Regions from separate parts of the Paenibacillus motobuensis genome, predicted to be linked through region 3. Evidence: riboswitches for the same ligand, from Rfam matches in the RefSeq annotation. Region 3 holds a riboswitch; each other region holds the start of a gene.
The links. A riboswitch is a leader RNA that binds a small molecule or an ion and turns the genes downstream of it on or off. The one in region 3 is predicted to bind cobalamin.
Positions count from the first base shown of each region.

Region 1: it holds a riboswitch for cobalamin, as region 3 does, so the genes downstream of both, ABD014_RS00770 (anaerobic ribonucleoside triphosphate reductase) here and ABD014_RS06695 (ABC transporter substrate-binding protein) in region 3, are expected to answer to the same signal.
Region 2: it holds a riboswitch for cobalamin, as region 3 does, so the genes downstream of both, metE (5-methyltetrahydropteroyltriglutamate--homocysteine S-methyltransferase) here and ABD014_RS06695 (ABC transporter substrate-binding protein) in region 3, are expected to answer to the same signal.

Region 1 covers NZ_BAAACX010000002.1:161,763-168,754, reverse strand. The annotation lists gene ABD014_RS00780 (ribonucleoside-diphosphate reductase subunit alpha) at 1-547, opposite strand, end outside; gene nrdG (anaerobic ribonucleoside-triphosphate reductase activating protein) at 748-1,266, opposite strand; gene ABD014_RS00770 (anaerobic ribonucleoside triphosphate reductase) at 1,263-3,239, opposite strand; cobalamin riboswitch at 3,426-3,730, opposite strand; gene ABD014_RS00765 (MTH1187 family thiamine-binding protein) at 4,226-4,525, shown strand; tRNA gene ABD014_RS00760 (tRNA-Thr) at 4,605-4,677, shown strand; gene ABD014_RS00755 (WD40 repeat domain-containing protein) at 4,994-6,992, shown strand, end outside.
Region 2 covers NZ_BAAACX010000009.1:587,162-594,153, reverse strand. The annotation lists gene ABD014_RS13305 (enhanced serine sensitivity protein SseB C-terminal domain-containing protein) at 1-610, opposite strand, end outside; gene ABD014_RS13300 (replication termination protein) at 926-1,288, shown strand; cobalamin riboswitch at 1,391-1,588, shown strand; gene metE (5-methyltetrahydropteroyltriglutamate--homocysteine S-methyltransferase) at 1,747-4,044, shown strand; gene ABD014_RS13290 (FMN-dependent NADH-azoreductase) at 4,192-4,818, shown strand; gene ABD014_RS13285 (aspartyl-phosphate phosphatase Spo0E family protein) at 4,972-5,106, opposite strand; gene ABD014_RS13280 (metal-dependent hydrolase) at 5,374-5,871, shown strand; gene ABD014_RS13275 (MgtC/SapB family protein) at 5,995-6,708, shown strand.
Region 3 covers NZ_BAAACX010000007.1:331,360-338,351, reverse strand. The annotation lists gene ABD014_RS06705 (ABC transporter ATP-binding protein) at 49-849, opposite strand; gene ABD014_RS06700 (FecCD family ABC transporter permease) at 846-1,892, opposite strand; gene ABD014_RS06695 (ABC transporter substrate-binding protein) at 1,889-2,902, opposite strand; cobalamin riboswitch at 3,094-3,301, opposite strand; gene ABD014_RS06690 (TRM11 family SAM-dependent methyltransferase) at 3,431-4,408, opposite strand; gene ABD014_RS06685 (ABC transporter permease) at 4,576-5,352, opposite strand; gene ABD014_RS06680 (ABC transporter ATP-binding protein) at 5,363-6,139, opposite strand; gene ABD014_RS06675 (ABC transporter substrate-binding protein) at 6,154-6,992, opposite strand, start outside.

The DNA.
Region 1 (6,992 bases), on a different contig from region 3:
CAATTACCATGTAGCGCTCTTGTGGCAGCTCCATGGTCCGGCCTTCAAAGTCATTTGCCAGATAACGCTCAGATAGCGTAAGCAGCCCGATATAGTCGAACAGTAGGTCGCAGGATGGGTCAATCGCCTCTCCAAGCTCATCAATTTGTTCCTTCGTATAATACTCTAGCAATTCCTCACGATAGATACCGCTCTTGCATAGGTCGGAGATCAGATGATAGAACGAGCCGTAAGGCTGATCCGGATAAGATTTATAGCGGCGGTTCACGGCGGCCTTCTTATACAAGGATGTCAGCAGGGCGCGGGCAGCGGCGAATTTCCACTCCGGCTCTTCCTTGGTCACGAGCTCAAGCGCAGACATCGTGAACGCACTGCTAATCTCTTCTCCGGTAACGACATCGCGTCTTAATTTGGATTGCACACCGCGAAGCAGGCGCTCCTTATCGATTTTGTTCAAATCCTCCAGAATACGGTCGGCGTAGATGCCCAGGCGCTCGCTGTCGAACGCCAACTGGCGGTTATTAGGTTTGGTTACGAATGATGGCATGGAATATCCTCGCTTTCGTGATATAAGATCAAGCAGCAGCCGGAGCTGTGCGAAGCTACAAAACTTGTTATTTAAAATTGTAAATAAGTAGCGAAAAAAAGGGGCGCAGATGAAGTGTGTCGCGCCGGTAAGTATATATTTCGCCAATAATCACTGTGAGGAACATCACAGATTATCAATTATACAAGAAACGAGGTAGGCTAGAAAGAGTACAAGGGTTCCCAATCTATAACTTTTTGGGCTGCCAAGCTCTCTGGAATCCTTATAATTCGCTGGTTAGAGCTGCCTCGATAGAGTAGGGAGGGGTCTCTTAAATTTTTTATAAATCTCCCATCGACAAGAACATCGCAGCGTTTCAGCAGGCCAAATTTCGGTGTTCCCGGTATGGCCAACAGTTCTTCAAATGTATATCCAGTATAGATCCAGATCGGAACCGGGCCAGCTTCCTGGCGGAGTCGATCAATGAAATCGTTGACCTCTTCAGCAGAGAAAAATGGATCGCCGCCAAGAATAGAGACCCCGCTTAATAGGGGGTTATTCTTAATATCCGAGATAATCTCTGCCTGCCGTTCTTTTGTAAATAGCTCTCCATATTTGAAGTTCCACGTTGCCGGGCTGAAGCAGCCCGGACAACGATGGCGGCATCCGCTGATGAAGATGGAGGCGCGCAGGCCTTCGCCTTCATTTATAGATTCCGGGTAGTAACCGCAAATGTTCATATCCCGTGCTTCACTCGATCGCGGACCTCTGCCTGCTTAGCGGCGTTGAAGCGTGTCTGATAGTCTCCGGTTAAGTAGCCTGTAACCCGGCGCAGGCGACGGATATGCACATCATTCTCATGCTGGCCGCAGGAAGGGCAGGTAGCTCCGATAATCCCTTCATAGCCGCAGGACGTACAGCGGTCGATCGGATGGTTAATGCTGAAATAGCTGACTTGCTTGGACAGCGCAAATTTTACAATGTTGATGAATGCAGCCGGATTGTTGCGGGCATTTCCATCTAGCTCGATATAAGATATTGCGCCTGCGTTGCAAAGATCATGGAACGGTGCTTCTAACTCAATCTTCTTCGCTGCACTTATGGTATAGTACACCGGAATATGGAATGAATTGGTATAGTATTCGCGGTCTACGATTTCAGACACTTTGCCGTATACAGCACGGTCACGCTTGGTGAATTTGCCGGACAGCCCTTCGGCAGGCGTTGCGAACAGAGTAATATTCAGATTGTGGCGCTCACTCTGCTCGTCGCAATATTTACGCATATAAGAGATCAGGTCATAAGCCTTGCGATATACTTCCCCATCTTCTCCATGGTGTTTGCCGTACAGTGCTTTCATGCATTCCGCCAACCCGATGAATCCGATAGACAGGCTGCCATGCTTGAGCAGGTCTCCAACCTGATCGTCAGGGGCAAGCTGTTCGCCGCCTTCCCAGACGCCTTCACGCATCATGAAGTCGGAAGCTTTAGCCTTCTGACGGGACTGAATCTCGAAGCGGTGCAGTAAGCCGTCAGTTGCAATGTCCATATAATGTTTCAGTTCGCGGTAGAAGCCACGCTCATCGGCTTCTTTGCGCCGTCCTAGCGCGATACCGTGCTCTAGTCCGAGCTTGACGAGGTTAATCGTATTAAAGGACAGATTGCCTTTACCGGACAGATGATTGCGTCCAAAGCGATCGCTTAATACGCGAGTACGACATCCCATGGTTGCGAATTCCGTATCCGGATTAGCCGGATCATAGTATTGCAGGTTCAAAGGCGCATCCAGGTTAGCGAAGTTTGGATACAACCGTTTGACTGAGCACTCTGCAGCCATCAGGAATAGATGGTAGTTCGGATCATTCTTCTCCTGGTTGACGCCTTGCTTGCATTTGAAGATTTGAATCGGGAAGACGGGTGTCTCACCGCTGCCCAGACCGCGCATCGTTGCCTTTAGCAGGGATTGGATGACCAATTGTCCCTCTGGAGATGTGCAAGTGCCATAGTTGATGCTGGTGAACGGGATTTGCCCGCCGGCCCGGCTCGACATCGTATTCAAGTTATGAATCAGGCTCTCAGCAGCCTGTAAAGTTTCTGATTCGGTCTCCTTGGAGGCATATTTAAAAGTTCTTGGATATTGCTCCTGAAGGTCGCTACGTCCCATGGAGATCTCACCCAAGTCCGCCGCATCGTCTCCTTCTTCGAAGTAGCCAAGCCCTTTACGGAAGTACTTCACGAACGATTTGCTTACATAAGGGGCCAGATCGTAATCCAGCTTATTGGCGGAGACGCCGCCGTACTGGGCATTTTGCTGGGATTGAAAAATGATCGCCACCAGCGCCATGGCCGTCATGATCGAATTAGGAGGACGGACGCTGCCATTGCCGGTGTTGAAGCCACCGGCGAGCAGTTTATCAAATGGAATGAAGATGCAGTTCGTCGTACCGATGGCATATTGATCCAGGTCATGTACATAGACGATATTATCTTGAATAGCTTGTACCAGATGGTTAGGCATCACAAAGTGATTCGCATACCATTTGGCATACTCACTGCCGAATTTGCTCATTTTGCCGGAGAAGCTCTCGCCGTTCAGGTTTGCATTCTCGCGCAGTACATCAAGGTTGGAGCTGGCAACGATTTCTTCCCCTAAATGAATCACCTCATCCAGCATTTGCTCCTGATCCGTATAAAATCGATTTAATAAAGCCATAACTAAGTGCTCCCCTCTAATTACTAGACATTCTAGACATATAAAAAGCATTTCCAACCTGCCAAAAGGTCGAAAATGCCCGATTGCGCTCAATCAAACACAGTACTCCTGTGTTCGGATAGTGTGTACTGAAATAGTATGTAAAAGCTGCAAGCGGACACCTGCCTGATTCCTCGCAGGTCATTAGCGGTGTCATTGAAACAGGCAGGTCTCCTGGCTTCCGGGTCATTCAGCGGCGCCTTCCCACAGGATCGCTTACCCTGCAGTGGCATGATGCCGACGAATCGCTATAGAGATTGTTCAAAAAGTCCGCTTTTGATCTTGAAGTCAATCCTGAAAACCGACCTTTTTTGAACACTCACTTATAGAGGTTGTTAAGCCTCTCAAGCTTCCGGTCACAGTGGCGGGACCGCAGCGGATTTACACCGCGCTTCCCTTTTAAGATCCGGTAGTATAAAATGCTCCGAACCACCTGTTCATACTATATTTGGTTGTCTGGAATTGATCATAGCCCAATATATTGTGTTTGTAAACAGGTCATAAGGGGGATTGACGAGTGAAAATTAACTGAAAAACAGTAGAAAGCAGACGTAATGCGGCGAGTCGGGGCCGAAAAAAAATGTGAACTTTTATGGACCACACAGATGCTTAAATCGGTTAGCGATCGGAGAGTAAGGGGAGATTCGGCTGACGACTAGTAAACCATCTCTAACGAAACGTGATATCGTTATTTGGATGAAAAAGAGCTTCCGAGAATTCTAACGAAGGGTATCGCTATTCAACTAAAATAAAGCACTTCAGCCTAGTTTCAGAGCAAATAACGATATGCAGTTTCGTTAGATTCAATTTGCTCTTGATTTCATAGTAATAACGTTCTGTAGTTTCGTTAGAATTAACTGAGGAACTCAAGTGATTCAGAGTTTGAACTTCACCTGGTGTTGTGGTTACAATAGAAGTAACAATCGAAGGGATAGGGAGGAATTATGATGGCAATAGCTGAAGTAACGGTTATTCCGGTAGGAACAGGAAGCACCAGTCTCAGTTCATATGTAGCCGAGCTGCAGCGCGTCTTGGAGAAGCAAACTGGCATTCAATATACACTGACCTCCATGAGCACGATTATTGAGGGGCGGCTTGAAGATATCTTTGCTGCGATCCGGGCCATTCATGAAGCTCCATTCCAATCTGGAGCGATGCGTGTATCGACCTCGATCAAAATCGATGACCGCCGTGATAAAGAGAGCTCCTCAGAGCAGAAGCTGCGCTCCGTTCGCGAGAAGCTTTGACCAATTACCAGACTTTGGCGGTTGCATTTTCGCGAAAAAGCGGTATAATATTTTTTGTTTCTGATTTAAAAGAAATTATGCTGATGTAGCTCAGTAGGTAGAGCAACGCACTCGTAATGCGTAGGTCGGTGGTTCGAATCCTCTCATCAGCATCCTTATTTATTCAAGCGTGGCGCGGCTCCCGAAGTTATCCGGGGCCGTGCCTTTTTGTGTAAAAGGCGAACCTTCTAACATTTTTCTAACCTTGTCCCCTTTAAAGCTTCGCTTCATTATATTTTTTACCTTCATTTTCTTGTTTGTTTACTCCCTACAATGGAACTTCCGAGTTCTTTTAGAACCGTTTCTAAGAAGGACACAGTATTATCAAATAGTGCGATCGATCGTTCACATTAAATTTCATGATGTAAACTGTATATTTTCAAAACAAACACAAACACTGTAATAATACAAAAAGTGGAGGTATCGAGCGTGTTCAATTCTATACATGAAGTAAGTGTAATTGAAACTGAGACGGGGCGGATTGCATCAAATTTTAAGTTTGAAGCTGACAATTTTACCTTTTTAAAAGATATAGCAGTGAACAATGATGGTGTAATTGTCGGATGCTACGATAATTATGTTCAAGTTTATAATCTAAATGGAGGTATAATTAGTAAGATTAATGTTAAGGCCGAGGCGATAGCATTTCATCCAGAAAACCAGAATATAGTCGCAATTGGAACTATAGATGGTGTGCAATTATGGGATATCACTTCAGGCTCAACAACCAGCACCAACTGGGACGTATATAAAGGTGATAAAAGAAATAAGGAGCTGCAAAAGATAGAATTCAGTTTAGGAAAAGACCCAAAGATTCTCTTATTTTATGTAGAATCCGGAAGTCTTTCTGACGACGGTGACATGTTAATTTTAAATCCTCTTACTGGAGTTACAGGTCCAATCTACCATGAAATACGGTACCCCTCATTATCAGAAGATGGTTCAAAAATTATTTATAATAAAAATGAATATATAAAGATTGCAAATGTAGAAGACGGAAGGGCTTTATTGGAACAAAAATGCGATTCCAAAGTTGCTGACTTGGCGTTCAGTCCATCAGGACTTGAATTTATCTCAGCATTTACTAAATATCAAAGCGTTGGTTGTATTCCGATTAGTGAGATGCAATGTAGTATAATGAGTTACTCAATTACCGATGGATCTCAGATCGGAAAAACATTTGAAGGCTGCATAGCTAGTCAATATGGGGTTAAAATCTTTACTCCAAACAATGATACTGTTTTAACAGTAAGTCGCGATGACAAAGAGGTTTTAATCTGGGGCAAAAAAGACGTTCGAGTTCTTAAGCACGTAAATCTGCAGCGTAATACGGGATCTTTAAAACAACATAGAATATCCACAGATAAGCGGTTGCTTGTCATTTTATCTCAAGATTTAATACCCGACTCCTTACTCCATCCTGAGAATGTTGAGAATCTTGGGGACTTAGGTAGATCCGAAGCAGTAAATAATTTCGTTTCGACTAATTTAACTGATGTAACAAACGATTTAATTAAGTCACTTTCTTGGCCTGCATTAGCAATTGCCGGTTTTAGCGAATATACACTTCTGGATGGTTTGGCTCTGTCATTACATAATCGAATAGGTACACGTTACTTAATTTCTGGATTCCCCGATTTATCTTTCGGTATAACACCTTCTCATTTGGAAGAAACTAGGGTCTTTGCTGACGCATCGATTAAAAAAATTGGCATTAAGCTACCCCTATTTCTAGATTTATATACAGAAAAAGACAATTGCCCTCTTAGGTTAAGCAGAACCAGAATAAATCTAAAGATTTTTGCTCAACCCTCAGTCAAAACATTTGATGCGGATGTTGCTCAAAGTTTACAGCTCGAATTTGAAAATGCAGAACCGGAGGGGAAGAGCAGTACGCATATCATTTACCCTGCGATAGCTATCCCAATTTTAGGCTCAGAGGAGAAATTAATTGATTTCATTGAGAGTGCTATTAATGAATTAATTAATGGCTCAGGCCCTATCTTTGCTTATTATTTAGACTCACTAATAATGGATTCGCCCATGCCACAATCATGGAATCAAGTAAATGAATATGAATTTATTTTTCGAGGATTTTCTTACAAACCCGTTGAGGTCATCACAACTGACGACAAATTAGAAGTTGGTTACCTTTTTTTGGTTTTCTCCGTGGTGTCTCACAATTTACCTCCGAAATGTGTATGTAGAGATGACGTTATCTCTTTGTTGTCCCTAAACAATAGCTCCCAATCGGATAAAAGACGCTACTTCTCGTTAGCTTTCAGCGAGGATTCGCTAAATGTACTTGCCGGTCCACATCGAAATTCTGGGGATAGCAAAAGCCGTACCAAAGGTGGGGGCATGTATTATACCGTTAAAGCATATTACACAACACAGCTTAACCGATTAGAACTAAATAATGATCAAC
Region 2 (6,992 bases), on a different contig from region 3:
TTAGCGCATCAAGGAGCTCTTTGGGTTTAATGGCCGGTTGTCCGATCATAACCTCTGTCTCTTGCTGAACTTCATATTCCTGGGAAGGGCCAAAAATGGATCCATCTAAAATGGACTCTATTTCTGCTGCCGTAAATTCTTTTCCATAGCTTGAAGTCGGATTTAGAAATACATCGGCACCACGAGTTAATTGAAAGAATTCCACGGCATTCATTGAACAATAATTAACCTCCTGATCAATGGCCTCTTGTAGACGGCGTAATGAAGTAAAGATCGGTATATATAATTTCTGGTTGATTTCAATATTTAACAATTGAATCGATGAACCTTCTTTTAATACTCCTTCGTTCGTATCAGTTTCACTTCCGTATTGAATGGTGTAAATATTGGAACCCACCAGTTCCTTGTAAAAATCATATCGGGCAGAGGGATCGGTTGCTGCCGTCATTAAAATTTCCTCGAGCTTATTCTCCGGTTCAAACGTCATTATTTTTTCACTCCAATCGCGATAGGAACTATAGATGAGCTTATCTTTAATATCTCGTACCACTTTATCGTAATTTTCTTTCCACTCATCATAAGTATCAAATTCTTCTTTAACCTGTAACAATCATACTTGATTTTACTATTTTTCCAACGGGAGTATAAGCTTCCAAACTCCTAGTTCCTTATTTCACAACCGGTTATCTAGTACTAAAAGCTGAAAGTAAGGAAGGACAACAAACAATCTCTTGTGGTATAATTTCACTATGTGAAAAATTCATAATAGTAAGATCAAATTCATGCTGCTTAGTTACTTTTATCTTGATTGTTACTCTTACGACGATCTAGCAACGTTAATATCATCTGAAAAGAGTTATTAAATCAACTATTGTGAAAAATTCATATATTAGGTATACTGGAAACAAAAGGGAGGTGGCAGCCCATGGCTTTTATGATTGCCCAGCGGGCTTACATTAAGTTATACCTGATTACGAAGGTGGAGCAGCGTCGTGGATACGGTTATCAGATGCTGGAGGAAATGAAGGAGGAATTCAAGCCGTTCGGGTATGTGCCTCCGCTGAGCGAGATTTACCGGGCTTTACATGAGTTGGTGCAGGAAGGAGTTCTATATCGGACCAAGCAGCTGAAGGGAAATGATCCAAGCGTCGACTTTCAGGAGATCGTACTGTACCATTTTACGGAAGAAGGACGGGACAAGGCTAAGCTCTACAAGAAGCAGGTGAAGGCCGATCTCGATCGCTGCATTGGTATGCTGCAGAAGGCGGTTCAGGACAATTATAACTAGTTATAGTAAATTCCGATAAGACTACTGTCCCCGATACATAGTAAGATGATAACAAAGAATAAGAATTAGATTCAAAAAGGCCAGTTTTGAATTACCTATCAATTTAATATTGTGGGGATAGGTGCTCCAGTCTAATGGATTGGGAGCTTAAAAGGGAAGTCCGGTTCAATACCGGCGCGGTCCCGCCACTGTAACAGAGGAGTCCGTTGCGATTCTTGCCACTGATACAAGTCTATCGGGAAGGCAGCATGAAGACGTTGAATCTGGAGCCAGGAGACCTGCCTATTCTGACAACACTGCATTACCTACGGAAGATAGGGAGGTGTTAAAGATTACTGCCATTGTAAATCCATACAGAGGTTCTCTTTAGCATTGCTTAAAGGGGGCCTCTTTTATTTAACTGGACTGGATTTATGAACTTGTGTCTCATCAAACATTATTCATGGAGGTTGATTGAATTGAGAAAAATCGTAAGCGGTAATCTGGGCTACCCAAGAATTGGACGGAATCGGGAGTGGAAAAAAGTAATTGAGGCTTATTGGGCAGGGCAAATCGCGGAGCCTGACCTGCGGGAACGACTGACTGCGATCCGCCTGGACAATTTGCGTACGCAGCAAAGCAAAGGAATCGATGTCATTCCAGTCGGTGATTTTACCTATTATGATCATGTGCTGGATACGGCGGTGATGTTCGGATTAGTCCCGGCACGATTCGAGTATGATGGTGGTCCAGTACCACTAGACACCTATTACGCTATTGCCAGAGGAAATAAACAGGCTGCGGCCAGCGAGATGACCAAGTGGTTCAATACGAATTACCACTATATCGTACCTGAGCTTGGAGACAGAGAGCCGAAGCTGACTGTAAATTATCCGCTAGAGGCGTACCGGGAAGCGAAGCAAGCTCTGCAAATGGAAGGCAGACCCGTATTACTTGGTTTGTATACGTTCCTGAAACTGTCCAAAGGATATGGAGAGGGAGAGTTCAACGTTTGGGTCGACAAGCTGCTGCCGCTCTATATTCAGGTGCTGCGTGAGCTTGCGGCAGAAGGTGCAGCCTGGGTACAAATCGATGAACCAGCTCTCGTAATAGAGCTAACCGCAGAGGATATCCAGCAACTTAATTTGATTTATAAGACGATTGTTCAGGAAGTACCGGGAATCTCCATCATGCTGCAAACCTACTTCGCCGCAGTGTCCGGTTATCAACAGGTGATTGCTCTGCCGGTACAAGGAATTGGCTTGGATTTTGTACACGGTCTAGAGGGCAATCTTTCGGCACTGCGAGAATTTGGCTATCCGGCAGGCAAGGTGCTCGGAGCAGGAGTCATCGATGGACGCAACATTTGGCGCAGCGACCTGAAAGCGGCCAAGCAGCTGTTGGATGAGATCGTAGAGCTAGCTCCAGAGGCGGAAAAGGTTATCGTGCAGCCATCGTGCAGCTTATTGCATGTACCAGTCAGCCTGCAAGGAGAGACAGAGCTGGAACCGCTTCTGAAGGATGCACTGGCCTTTGCGGAAGAGAAACTGGATGAAGTCGCTAGTCTTAAGGAATCGTTCAGCAGCTCGTCCATCCCTGCCCTATTTGCGGAGAATGAGCAGTCCATTCAGGCATTATCTGCTGCTCCGGTCCGTAATCGTCATAATGTTCGCAGTAGGGTGGAGCAGGCGTTGCAGCAGCCCTCGGAGCGGAAGAACAAATTCGCAGTACGCAGAGTGAAGCAGGAGCAGAAATGGAAGCTGCCATTGCTTCCGACGACGACCATCGGCAGCTTCCCGCAGACGAAGGAAGTACGCTCGGCACGGCAGAAATGGCGCAAAGGCGAATGGAGCACGGAGCAATACGATCAATACATTCAATCTGAAATTGATAAATGGATCCGAATTCAGGAAGAAATCGGATTGGATGTGCTCGTACATGGAGAGTTCGAACGGACGGATATGGTTGAATTTTTCGGCGAGAAGCTGCCTGGCTTTGCTTTTACACGTGGTGGATGGGTTCAGTCCTATGGGACGCGCTGCGTGAAGCCGCCGATTATTTACGGGGATGTGGAATTCGGTCAGCCTATGACTGTAAAGGAGACACAATATGCTCAATCGCTGACACAGAAGCCGGTTAAAGGGATGCTGACCGGACCGATCACCATATTGAACTGGTCCTTCGTGCGGACGGATATCCCTCGCAAGAATGTTGCATATCAGATCGCCCTTGCCTTGCGTGAGGAAGTAGAGGCTCTGGAGAGAGCAGGGATCGAGATGATTCAGGTGGATGAGCCTGCGCTTCGAGAAGGGCTGCCCCTGAAGCGGGAGGACTGGCAGGAATATCTGGACTGGTCGGTCAATGCTTTCCGGATTTCTACAAGCTCAGTGCAAGATACGACGCAGATTCATACGCATATGTGCTACTGCGAATTCCAGGACATCATCGATTCGATCCAGGCCCTGGATGCGGATGTGATCTCGATCGAGACATCACGCAGTCATGGAGAACTGATCAGCAGCTTCGAAGAACATACTTACCCGCTCGGCATTGGTCTTGGCGTCTATGATATTCATAGTCCAAGAGTTCCTTCTAAGGAAGAGATGTTGTCTCTGATCGAACGGGCACTGGAGGTATTAGATCCACAGTTATTCTGGATTAACCCCGATTGCGGACTGAAGACAAGAGGGCAGGAGGAAACTGTCGCAGCTTTGTCACATATGGTGTCAGCGGCAGAAACCTATAGAGAGAAAGTAATTTCACGTTCTTTAATGTAAAATAATGAAGATGTGACAAAAGATACAGAAAATTTTCTAGAAACTGCAATTGACAAATCACCTTGGGTAATTTACTATGTTAACGATATCTCTAGAGAAAAAGTTAGTAGATAGGAAAATAGTAAATTCACCAGGAGGAACCATAAAATGGCTAAAGTATTATTTGTCAAAGCTAACAACCGTCCGGTTGAGCAATCCGCAACAGTGAAATTGTATGAAAGCTTCTTGCAGTCCTACAAGGAAAATCATCCCGGGGATGAAGTTTCTGAAGTGAACGTATTTGAAGCGAACCTTCCGTACTATGACAACGATATGATTAACGGAGGATACAAACTGGCTAACGGATTCGAAGCAACGCCAGAAGAAGTGAAGGCCGTAGAACTTGCGAACTCATATCTTGATCAATTCCTGAGCGCAGACAAAGTGGTATTTGCGTTCCCATTGTGGAACTTCACCATTCCTGCACAGCTTCTGACTTACTTGTTCTATTTGAACCAAGCAGGCAAGACTTTCAAATATACTCCAGAAGGCCCTGTAGGCCTTGTTGGCGGCAAGAAAGTAGCATTGTTGCACGCTCGAGGCGGTGTATATTCCGAAGGACCAATGGCTTCTTTGGAAATGTCCTTGAATTATGTAGCTAATACGCTGGCATTCTGGGGTATCAAGAACACCGAGAATGTAATCGTGGAAGGCCACAATCAATTCCCGGATCGCGCGGAAGAGATTATTCAAGACGGTATCAAACGTGCAGCTGACCTTGCAGCTCGCTTCTAATTAGTTAGTATCTGATTGCTGCGATTTGACCGAGAATAAAATTGGCTATCCCGACTAATTTACGATTAGCGGGATAGCTTTTTTTATGAGTTTAATAGAAAGTATAGCGGTGAAGTGATAAAGGAGCCGCATTAGGCGGCTCCTCTGAATCCATTACTTGTTGTTCTTGTGGTACTCGTTGAGTAATTGGTCAAGCTTCTGGCTCAGAATTACGATTTTTCGGTCGGTCAGCTTGCGAGTGGAGAGTTTATTTAATTCCAACCGAAGTTCTTCAATCCTCCGGATCAACTCCAACGTCGAACAACCCCTGAAATTAGAATATCTATGTTATACGTCCGCTGTGCACTGGCGACCGTCGTGCGGAATCCCTACTTTCGCCTGCTCCGCCCCAGACGTAAAGTGGTAAGTAATGATTTCTCTATCCGAATGGGCAGCTCCTCCTTAATAGATAAAAAATGTAAATAAAAGTCGTATCAAGGCAAAATATGAAACTATTTCGTTCATTTTTTTGCTATAATAGCCAAAGACAGCTTAGAGATACGGAGGAATTATGGAATGCTTCAGAAGACACACACCTTAGCAGGGCTGGTCGCGGCCGAATGCGTCATCATCTACTACAATCAGCCGCTTCTATCCTGGGAATCGGGAGCAGCGCTGCTGATCGGATGTCTGGTAGGACCGCTAGCGGACATTGATAAGAGAGGATCAACGATGGCCAAGATTCTGCTGCCGCTGTCATGGCTGCTGCAAATCTTGCGCGTTAAGCATCGCACTCTGACACACTCCTTGTTGTTCCTAGTGTTGTTAGGTTATTTGTTAACTCCACTGCCTGACTTCTACTATTGGACGATTATCGCCGCTTATGCCTCACATCCGCTCATTGATCTTCTAAATGATCAAGGGGTTGCTCTACTCTGGCCTTTGAACCGGAAATTCCGCTTCTTGCCGAAGCCGGTCGCAATCGATACGGGATCTTTGCAGGAGATCATTTTCAGAACGACATTAGCTGTATTGGCTATTATTTTACCGTTCGCACTATGGGACTCATTTTGAGTCTTTTTTTTATTTGTGCTTCATTATAAAATGGAGTTTACTTTAAGTTTTAGGTGAGCACATGGATATCTCTACCCGTAGGGGATAATCAATAATACACTATAAAATTGAAGGAGAAATGTTATGGTTTCAAATTGGGAAATGGTGTTTAAACTTTGCATTGCTTTATTATTCGGTTTGTTCATTGGAATCGACCGGCAGCTGAAGCAGAAGCCGCTTGGGATTAAAACCTGTATGGTCATCTGCATCTCGAGCTGTCTTGTCACCATCGTCTCGATTGAAGCCTTTCAGAAATTTGCCGGGCCGGATCATCCGAATATGGACCCGATGCGCTTGGCGGCCCAAATTGTTAGCGGGATTGGTTTCCTGGGGGCAGGTGCAATTCTGCGCCGCAGTAATGAGGGAATCTCCGGACTAACGTCCGCAGCGATGATCTGGGCGGCTTCCGGGATTGGGATTGCGATTGGTACGGGATTTTATATCGAAGCCGCGCTAGCAGTCATTTTGTTGATTCTTGCTGTTAATTTCGTCCCGTATCTCATTAAGTGGTTCGGACCTTATAAGTTGAATCAACGTGATGTATCTCTGAAGGTCGTCATGGAGGAGCATGGTAATGTCACGGATCTGATTCGGATTATTGAACGCAAAGATGACAAGACCGGCAACAAACATATTCTACAACATCGCATCCGCCGGCTTAAGATCAAAGACCTGGATGAAGGGCGTCACCGGGTAGACATGGTGATTACAGCGTCGGAGAAGGAATATACAACAGAGATTTATAACTTTGTACGAAATATTGAGCATGTAACCAGTGTCGAGGTCGAGAATTTATAACTTGAACTACTTTTTGAACAACCTCTTTTAGAAAAAGGTTTGTTTAACTTCTGTTTAAATTAGTAGGGTATTCTTCTCTTAAGAACATAAAGGGAATGTTCAAAAAGGCCCGTCGTCTAACGAAACTACAGATCGTTATTTGCTTAAAAACGGTGGCAAATAAAATCTAACGAAACACCATATCGTTATTTGGGAGAAAATAAGGTAATAAGCCGCTTATTCGCTTCAATAACGTTACCGAGTTTCGTTAGAAAGTTTCCCAGCCCAATTTGCTGGAAATAGCG
Region 3 (6,992 bases):
CAAAATATAAACTAGCGAAACGCAGTTCCACTGGTTCAGAATAATCTATCAATCAAGCCCCATCTTACTACTAGTTTCCTTACGCAGCAATAACTGCGGCTCTCCGTGATCTGGGTGCGCAACGATATGCGACTGCACCTGAAAAACAGATTCAATCAATTCAGAATTGATAATTTCCGTCGGTGAACCTTCAGCTACAATTCTGCCCTGATGAAGCACAAGCAAGCGGTCGCAATACAGAGCGGCCAGGTTGAGATCATGCATGACAGATACGACCGTCAAGCCCGCTTCACGCTGCCAGCTGGCAACCAGCTCCATGAACTGCGTCTGATGCCGGATATCCAGATAAGTCGTCGGTTCATCAAGCAGGACGATCTCAGGCTGCTGGGCCATGACTTTGCCTAGGGCAACCCGCTGCCGTTGCCCTCCGCTCAATACATGAAGCGGACGATGCGCTAAATCATTCAGCTCGAGCTTATCCATAATACCGCTCATTAGACGCTGAGCGGCTTCACTATCTTCTCTACCACGCCAATTTTGGAACGGAAACCGCCCCATCTCAATCACTTCCCGGACAGGGTATGCTACTGGTGGAAGCCCATCCTGCTGCAGAACCGCCAGCTTGCGCGACAGCTCCTTGCGCCCATATTCGGCGATCAACCTGCCATCCAGACTGATCTCGCCGCGGTTTGGCTTCTCTACTCCGGACAAGAGGCTAATCAGCGTTGATTTCCCACTGCCATTTGGACCGATAATGCCCCAGAACTGTCCGCGCTGAACCCGCCAGTTTATGTCCTTGAGTACGGACAGACTTCCATATGATTTATCTATATGCCGAACTTCAATCAACGCATCTCCACCTCTCTCTCCTTCTTCTTGCGATACAGCAAATAAGCAAAGAAAGGCGCCCCTACGAAGGCAGTGACAATTCCCAATGGTATCTCGATCGGCGCCAGCAGCGAGCGCGCTGCCAGATCGCTCCACATCATGAAGATGCCCCCGCCGAGCGCGGAGAGCGGAATAATCAGGCGATAATCAGGACCCGTAATAAGGCGAACAATATGCGGTACCACCAAACCAACAAATCCAATCACCCCGGATACCGAGACGGCCGCTGCCGTGAGCAGCGTGGCCACGAATAACACTGATAATTTGGTGAATTCCACATTGAGTCCCGTATGGGTTGCTTGCCGCTCTCCCAGTGCGAGCAAATTCAGCGTCCTGGCCCGGCTCCAGAGGTAAATAATCCCCAGCGCCAAATATGGCAACAGGATGGCCGTATACGACCATCCTCTCAAGCTTAAGGACCCCATCGTCCAATATAAAATTTCATTCACCGTCTTCTTCGACATTGCTGTCAGAAAAGATACAACCGCCCCCAGGAAGGACTGCATCACGACTCCCGATAGAATTAAATTTTCGATCGGTATTTTCCCGTTCTCCCGGGCCAGCCACATTACGATCCACAACGTTAATGAACCCGTTAAAAATGCGATAGCCGGCAGTGTGAACACTCCGATCACGGAGTACTGCCAGCCAAGGAAGATCAGTACTGCGGCCCCTAGCGCTGAACCCGATGACACGCCAAGGGTGAATGGATCGGAGAGCGGATTGCGCAGCACTCCCTGGAAAGCAGAGCCCGCTGCCGCAAGCGAAGCACCGACCAGCAGGCCAAGCATCACTCGCGGAAGGCGAACCTTCATCACAATCTGTTCAGAAGCCATGCTCCAATCCGGAGTGATATGATCGCCAATCCACGGAATATGATGCGCAAGAATGGCGATAATCTCTCCGGCAGGCAAATATACTGAGCCTACCCCGATACAGATCAAGACGGTGATTGCGAGCAAAGCAAGACCTATGATTCCGTATCCGGCCAGCTTCTTCCTCATGGCTGCATCAATTCCGGATAGATTGCTTTGGCTACTTCAATCAGTCCTTGGGTTACGCGCGGTCCCGGACGGCTGAGCAAATTGTCATCCAGTCCAATAACCTGATCATTCTTCACCGCCGTAATTTGATCCCAACCGCTGCGTTCTTTTATAATCTCGGCCAAGGTCTTGTCATTTTCAATGACGCTCTTGGCATACAGAATAACATCAGGATTTGCCTTAATAATATTCTCTTCGTTAATTTGACTCCAACCTTCTATATCGGAAGCTACGTTAGTGCCTCCGGCAAGTGTGATCATCTCGTCCATGAACTCGCCCTTACCAACCGTCCAGCCTGGCGAGAACTCGATATATACCTCTTTCTTATCTTCCTCTTTAACCGATTTAACGGCTTCAGTTACTTGATTCAGCTCATCCTGCATCTGCTTCACAACTTGCTCCGCCTCAGCCTGGTGATCCGTAATTTGTCCAATCATCTTAATATGGTCCATTACGTCAGTCACTGTCTTCGGATTGGATTTAAATACTTTAATCCCGAGATCGGTCAAGCTCTTGATCGTCTCTTCCTTGATCATCGTCCCTGTAACAACGACAAGATCCGGCTCAGCCGCTACAACGGATTCTACATTAACTTGGAAGCCGCCCATCTTCGGCTTGGACAGCGCTGCTTCCGGATAATCATCATTATCCGAGACGCCGACAATCTGCTCGTCCAGCCCGATCGCGAACAAGCCTTCCGTCTCCGATGGTGACAAGGAGACAATCTTCTGCGGAGCTGCATCAAATGTAACCTCCGTACCGAAATCATCCTTTACAGTAAGCGGGTAAGCTGTATGCTGTGCTTCTCCTGCATTTCCGCTATTGCTGCTCTGCTCAGCAGCCTGATTCGTACTATGATTTGCCGCCCCGTTCGTGGCATTATTCGTTGAATTATTGGCGCCACACCCTGCAACGACCATAATTACGAGCGTCAGCAGCGCAGCCGCCCATATTTTTCTCCAGTTCTTCAAGTTTTCCCTCTCCTTTTGAATAAGTTCTTGTACGCCATTGCTTGTGCTTTGAGTCCCGATAAAATAAAGAAAACCCAATCCGTATGGGATGGGTTACGTCTACAAAGTTATGCCTGATCCAAACAGAGCATGGAGTCTCCATACAGATGGGCAATCTTAGCTTAGCAGAACGTTATCCTTTCCTCGAAGGACCGTCTCATATACTCGCGGCAGGTCTCCTGACTTACAGGTTATGACTTGAAGCCCGCCTTCCCATCAACCTGACAGTTGACAGTGGCAAATTGGACTTCGTCCCTGTTTACAGTGGCGGGACCGCGCCGGACTCACACCGGCTTCCCTTTTCACCCGAGCGCATGGCGTATTCGCGCCAACTCAGGACCAGCAAGTATTTATTTAATGGATTAGCTTATAGCAAGGCTATCTTCTCTATTGGATTATAGGTGAAAAGGAGATTGAACACAATATCCAAAACCGTTCATTCACCGTTATCTACTGCTGCAATACTGCAATAAGATAGTCTTACCCTGTTCACTCGCTCCTGCACAGCCACACATTGCGGATAAAGGAACCTTTATGGATTTTTCCTTGATCCATGATCATAAGACCGACCTCGCGAATCTCCTCCTCAAGTGGCTCTGAAGAGACGATAACCGACCGGATGCTAATCCGCTTCAGACTAGTGAGCATTCTAATCCTTTCATCTCGCGGAAGCACCGAACAGAGATTATAAGGCATATCAAGAACAGCGGCGTCATAATGCTCATCTATATCGTTCATATCACCGATCTCTACCAAGTCTATCGAATCATAGCCAAAATGGTGCAAATTCACACGCGCTCCTTTTATCGCGAGCGGATTAATATCTCGGCCGGCGATGTCGATCCCCATCGACAATGCTTCAATCAGTACATTTCCCATGCCACAGCAGGGATCTATCATGCGAAGTCCGTCCGGCCTAGGTGCTGCAAGATTAACTAACGCACGTGCAACGGTGGTGCTCAGTCCAGTCGAGTAGTTTTGCGGCTTATGCTTATGCTCCAGCCAGACCGATTGTGCTTGATAGCAGATTCCCAGTGTCCAGCGCCCGTTGTGAGATAGCAATCCATAGATTAGCTCAGGTGTGCGCATTTCCGCCTTGCCGTGAATAAGGGCCCCGACTTGACGCTCGATTTGTCGCTGCTCATCATAGCTACGTGGATCGCCATTTTTGATATATTTTACTTTGAATGTTCTATCATTAAGTTCCAGCTCGGCAGCCTGCCGCAGCAGTTCCTCCCAAGAAACCTCGCTGATCAATACATCCATCCTCAGCGATAGATAAGGGCTGCGACTCGGATCGATCCGGATGGGTGTATCCACGAATGGATACGGTCCAACAGGATCAATGGTATATCCGAATAGTGCCTGCAGCTCCATCCTGCACAGATCACGTTCCGTCTCATGGCAGGCAAAAGGGTAAATATAGCGGCGGCTGGAACTCTCCGTTTGCTGCTTCAAATCTCTCATTCCTCTTTTGGCGAATTGAATTCCTCAGAGCACCATCATACCCCTTTTCCCCGCAAAAAGAAAAGACGGTCTAAACAGCAAATAGAGGAACCCATTTCCGTTACAATTTAATAGGGTCAAGAGACCTCATAACGTAAAGCTACGAGGTCTCTTCTTCAAATATTTGTCTATCGTCGCACAGGCGCTGAGCTGATTACGCCATAACGCCCCAGCACTTTGCGGCCGAACAGGCCAAACAGGCGGTCGGTAATAAAACCCATCAGGCCAAGGCTAATCAAGCCGACGAATATCCAGTCAGTCCGGAAGAACAAGCGTGAGTTCCAGATTAGGAAGCCTACGCCTTCATTGGATGCAATCATCTCCGCCCCAACAATCGCCATATAGGAGGTTCCCATGGCCAGGCGTACCCCGGTGAACATATACGGCGCGGTTGCCGGAATGATGACATAACGGACGATCTGCCATTCGGAAGCCCCCATACTGCGGGCCGCACGGATCTTATCCTCTTCGACGGCTAACACTCCAGTCAAGGTGTTCATAATGACGATAAACAGAGTTGCATATAAAATCAGAGCGATCTTGGACTGCTCGCCGATCCCGAACCAGACGAGGAACAAGGTAATAAAAGCGATCGGCGGAATGAATCGGATAAAGTTGAGCAACGGCTCTGCAAAGGAGCGGATTGCTGCGACCTTGCCGATGAGCAACCCTAATGGAATAGCGATGAGACTGCCCAGCGCCCAGCCGGTGAATACCCGGTAGAAGCTGATACCGATATATTGTAGAAGTGATCCATCCTGCAGCAGCTCCCGGGCCCCAGCTGCAGTATCGAGCGGACCGGGGATCACCTCCGAGCCATACAGCAGCGAACCCGCTTCCCAGGCCGCCAGAGCGAAAATCCAGATCAGCAGGAGGCTAATGCCTTTATTTCTCCATTTGCGCATATCTCCACTCCTATTCCTCGAAATGCGACTGAATCAGATTGTAATATTCATAAAATTCGGCAGCGGCCACATCGCGCGGGTAAGAGAGCGGAATTTCGTAAATCTGCGATATGTGCGAGGAGGGTCCTGGCGACATGATGCCGATCCTACCGCCAAGCAGAATCGCTTCCTGAATATCATGGGTCACGAACACGATCGTCTTGTTCGTCTGCTGCCAGATACGGACGAGTTCCTTCTGCATCGTACGGCGGGTCATCGCATCAAGCGCACCAAAGGGCTCATCCATGAGCAGAATCTCAGGATCATTAGCGAGTACGCGGGCCAACTGGACCCGCTGCTTCATCCCCCCCGACAGCTCCTTTGGGAACTTGTCACTGTGACCGCTCAATCCTACAAGTCCGGTATAGTAATCACTAATTTCCCGGCGCTTCTGCGGCGGCACCTTCTTCATCTTCAGGCCAAATTCGATGTTCTGCCGCACGGTTAACCATGGGAACAGCGAAGAATCTGCCTGTTGGAACACAACCGCGCGGTCGCGGTCCGGCTTGTGAATATCCTTGCCCCCGACCCGCAGGCTTCCTTCCGTCTTGGAGATGAATCCGGCAATCATATTGAGCAGTGTAGATTTGCCGCATCCGCTCGGGCCCAGAAGAATGAAGAACTCACCGCCGCGAATGACGAGATTTACATCCTTGATAATGTAATGAAGCTCTCCGATACCGCCCTCATTATAGCTCTTGTTCAGGCGCTCGATCGTTATGGTATGAATCGGCTTGGCTGCGGACATTTTTAAATCCCTCCTTAAGGCGTGTAAGCTTCACGATCCGGCAATGCCTCCCGTAAAAACTGCAAATCGATCTTATCCGTCAGATTGAAGTCCTGCTGAATGATGCCATTCTCGACCATATACTTCTTTTGCCTCTCCAGGCTCTCATAGGCCTGTTGCGTGAAGTTCACATCCCAGTTCGTCACCGATAGATCCTTCAGCGTCGACTCCTTGGGCTGCTTCACTTCTTTGTATAGCAGATCGGCCACCTCATCCGGATGCTCCTTGATATATCGGGAGGATTCATCAAGTGCCAACAGGAACCCCTTCACCTTATCCGGATGTTGAATAATGAGTGAATTCGGGACAATAATCTGGCTGCCAATCCGCACTTCGGTCTGTGACATATCTGTTAGCTGGTGCACTCCCTCCAACTCAGAGAATTTTTGCGTCATGGCTGAACCACTGACCCAGACCGCATCGACCTCGCCCTTCTTTAGCGCGATATAGGATTCATCCGATCCGCCCTGTCCCACCAGCTCCGTCTCCCTGATATCAACCCCGTGCTCCGCTAAATACTCATCCCATAAATAAGAAATAAAAGTGCCGCGTAGAAAGCTTAAAGTTTTACCTTTTAATTGCTCGGGCTGCTGGATCTCATCACGTACGAATAGCTTCCATTGAGCGGCATTCTTGTCGGTTGAAGTGCCAGTCGAAGCGATGATCGTATATTCTCCCTTGCTTACGGCGTTCAGAATGGGATAATCCGCCCCCCAGCCGATATCCGCCTGCTTGATGAACAATGAGTTGATTCCTTCTGCAGGTGTTGCGAAGTTAACAAGCTCAGCTTTGATTCCATACTTCTCAAGAAATC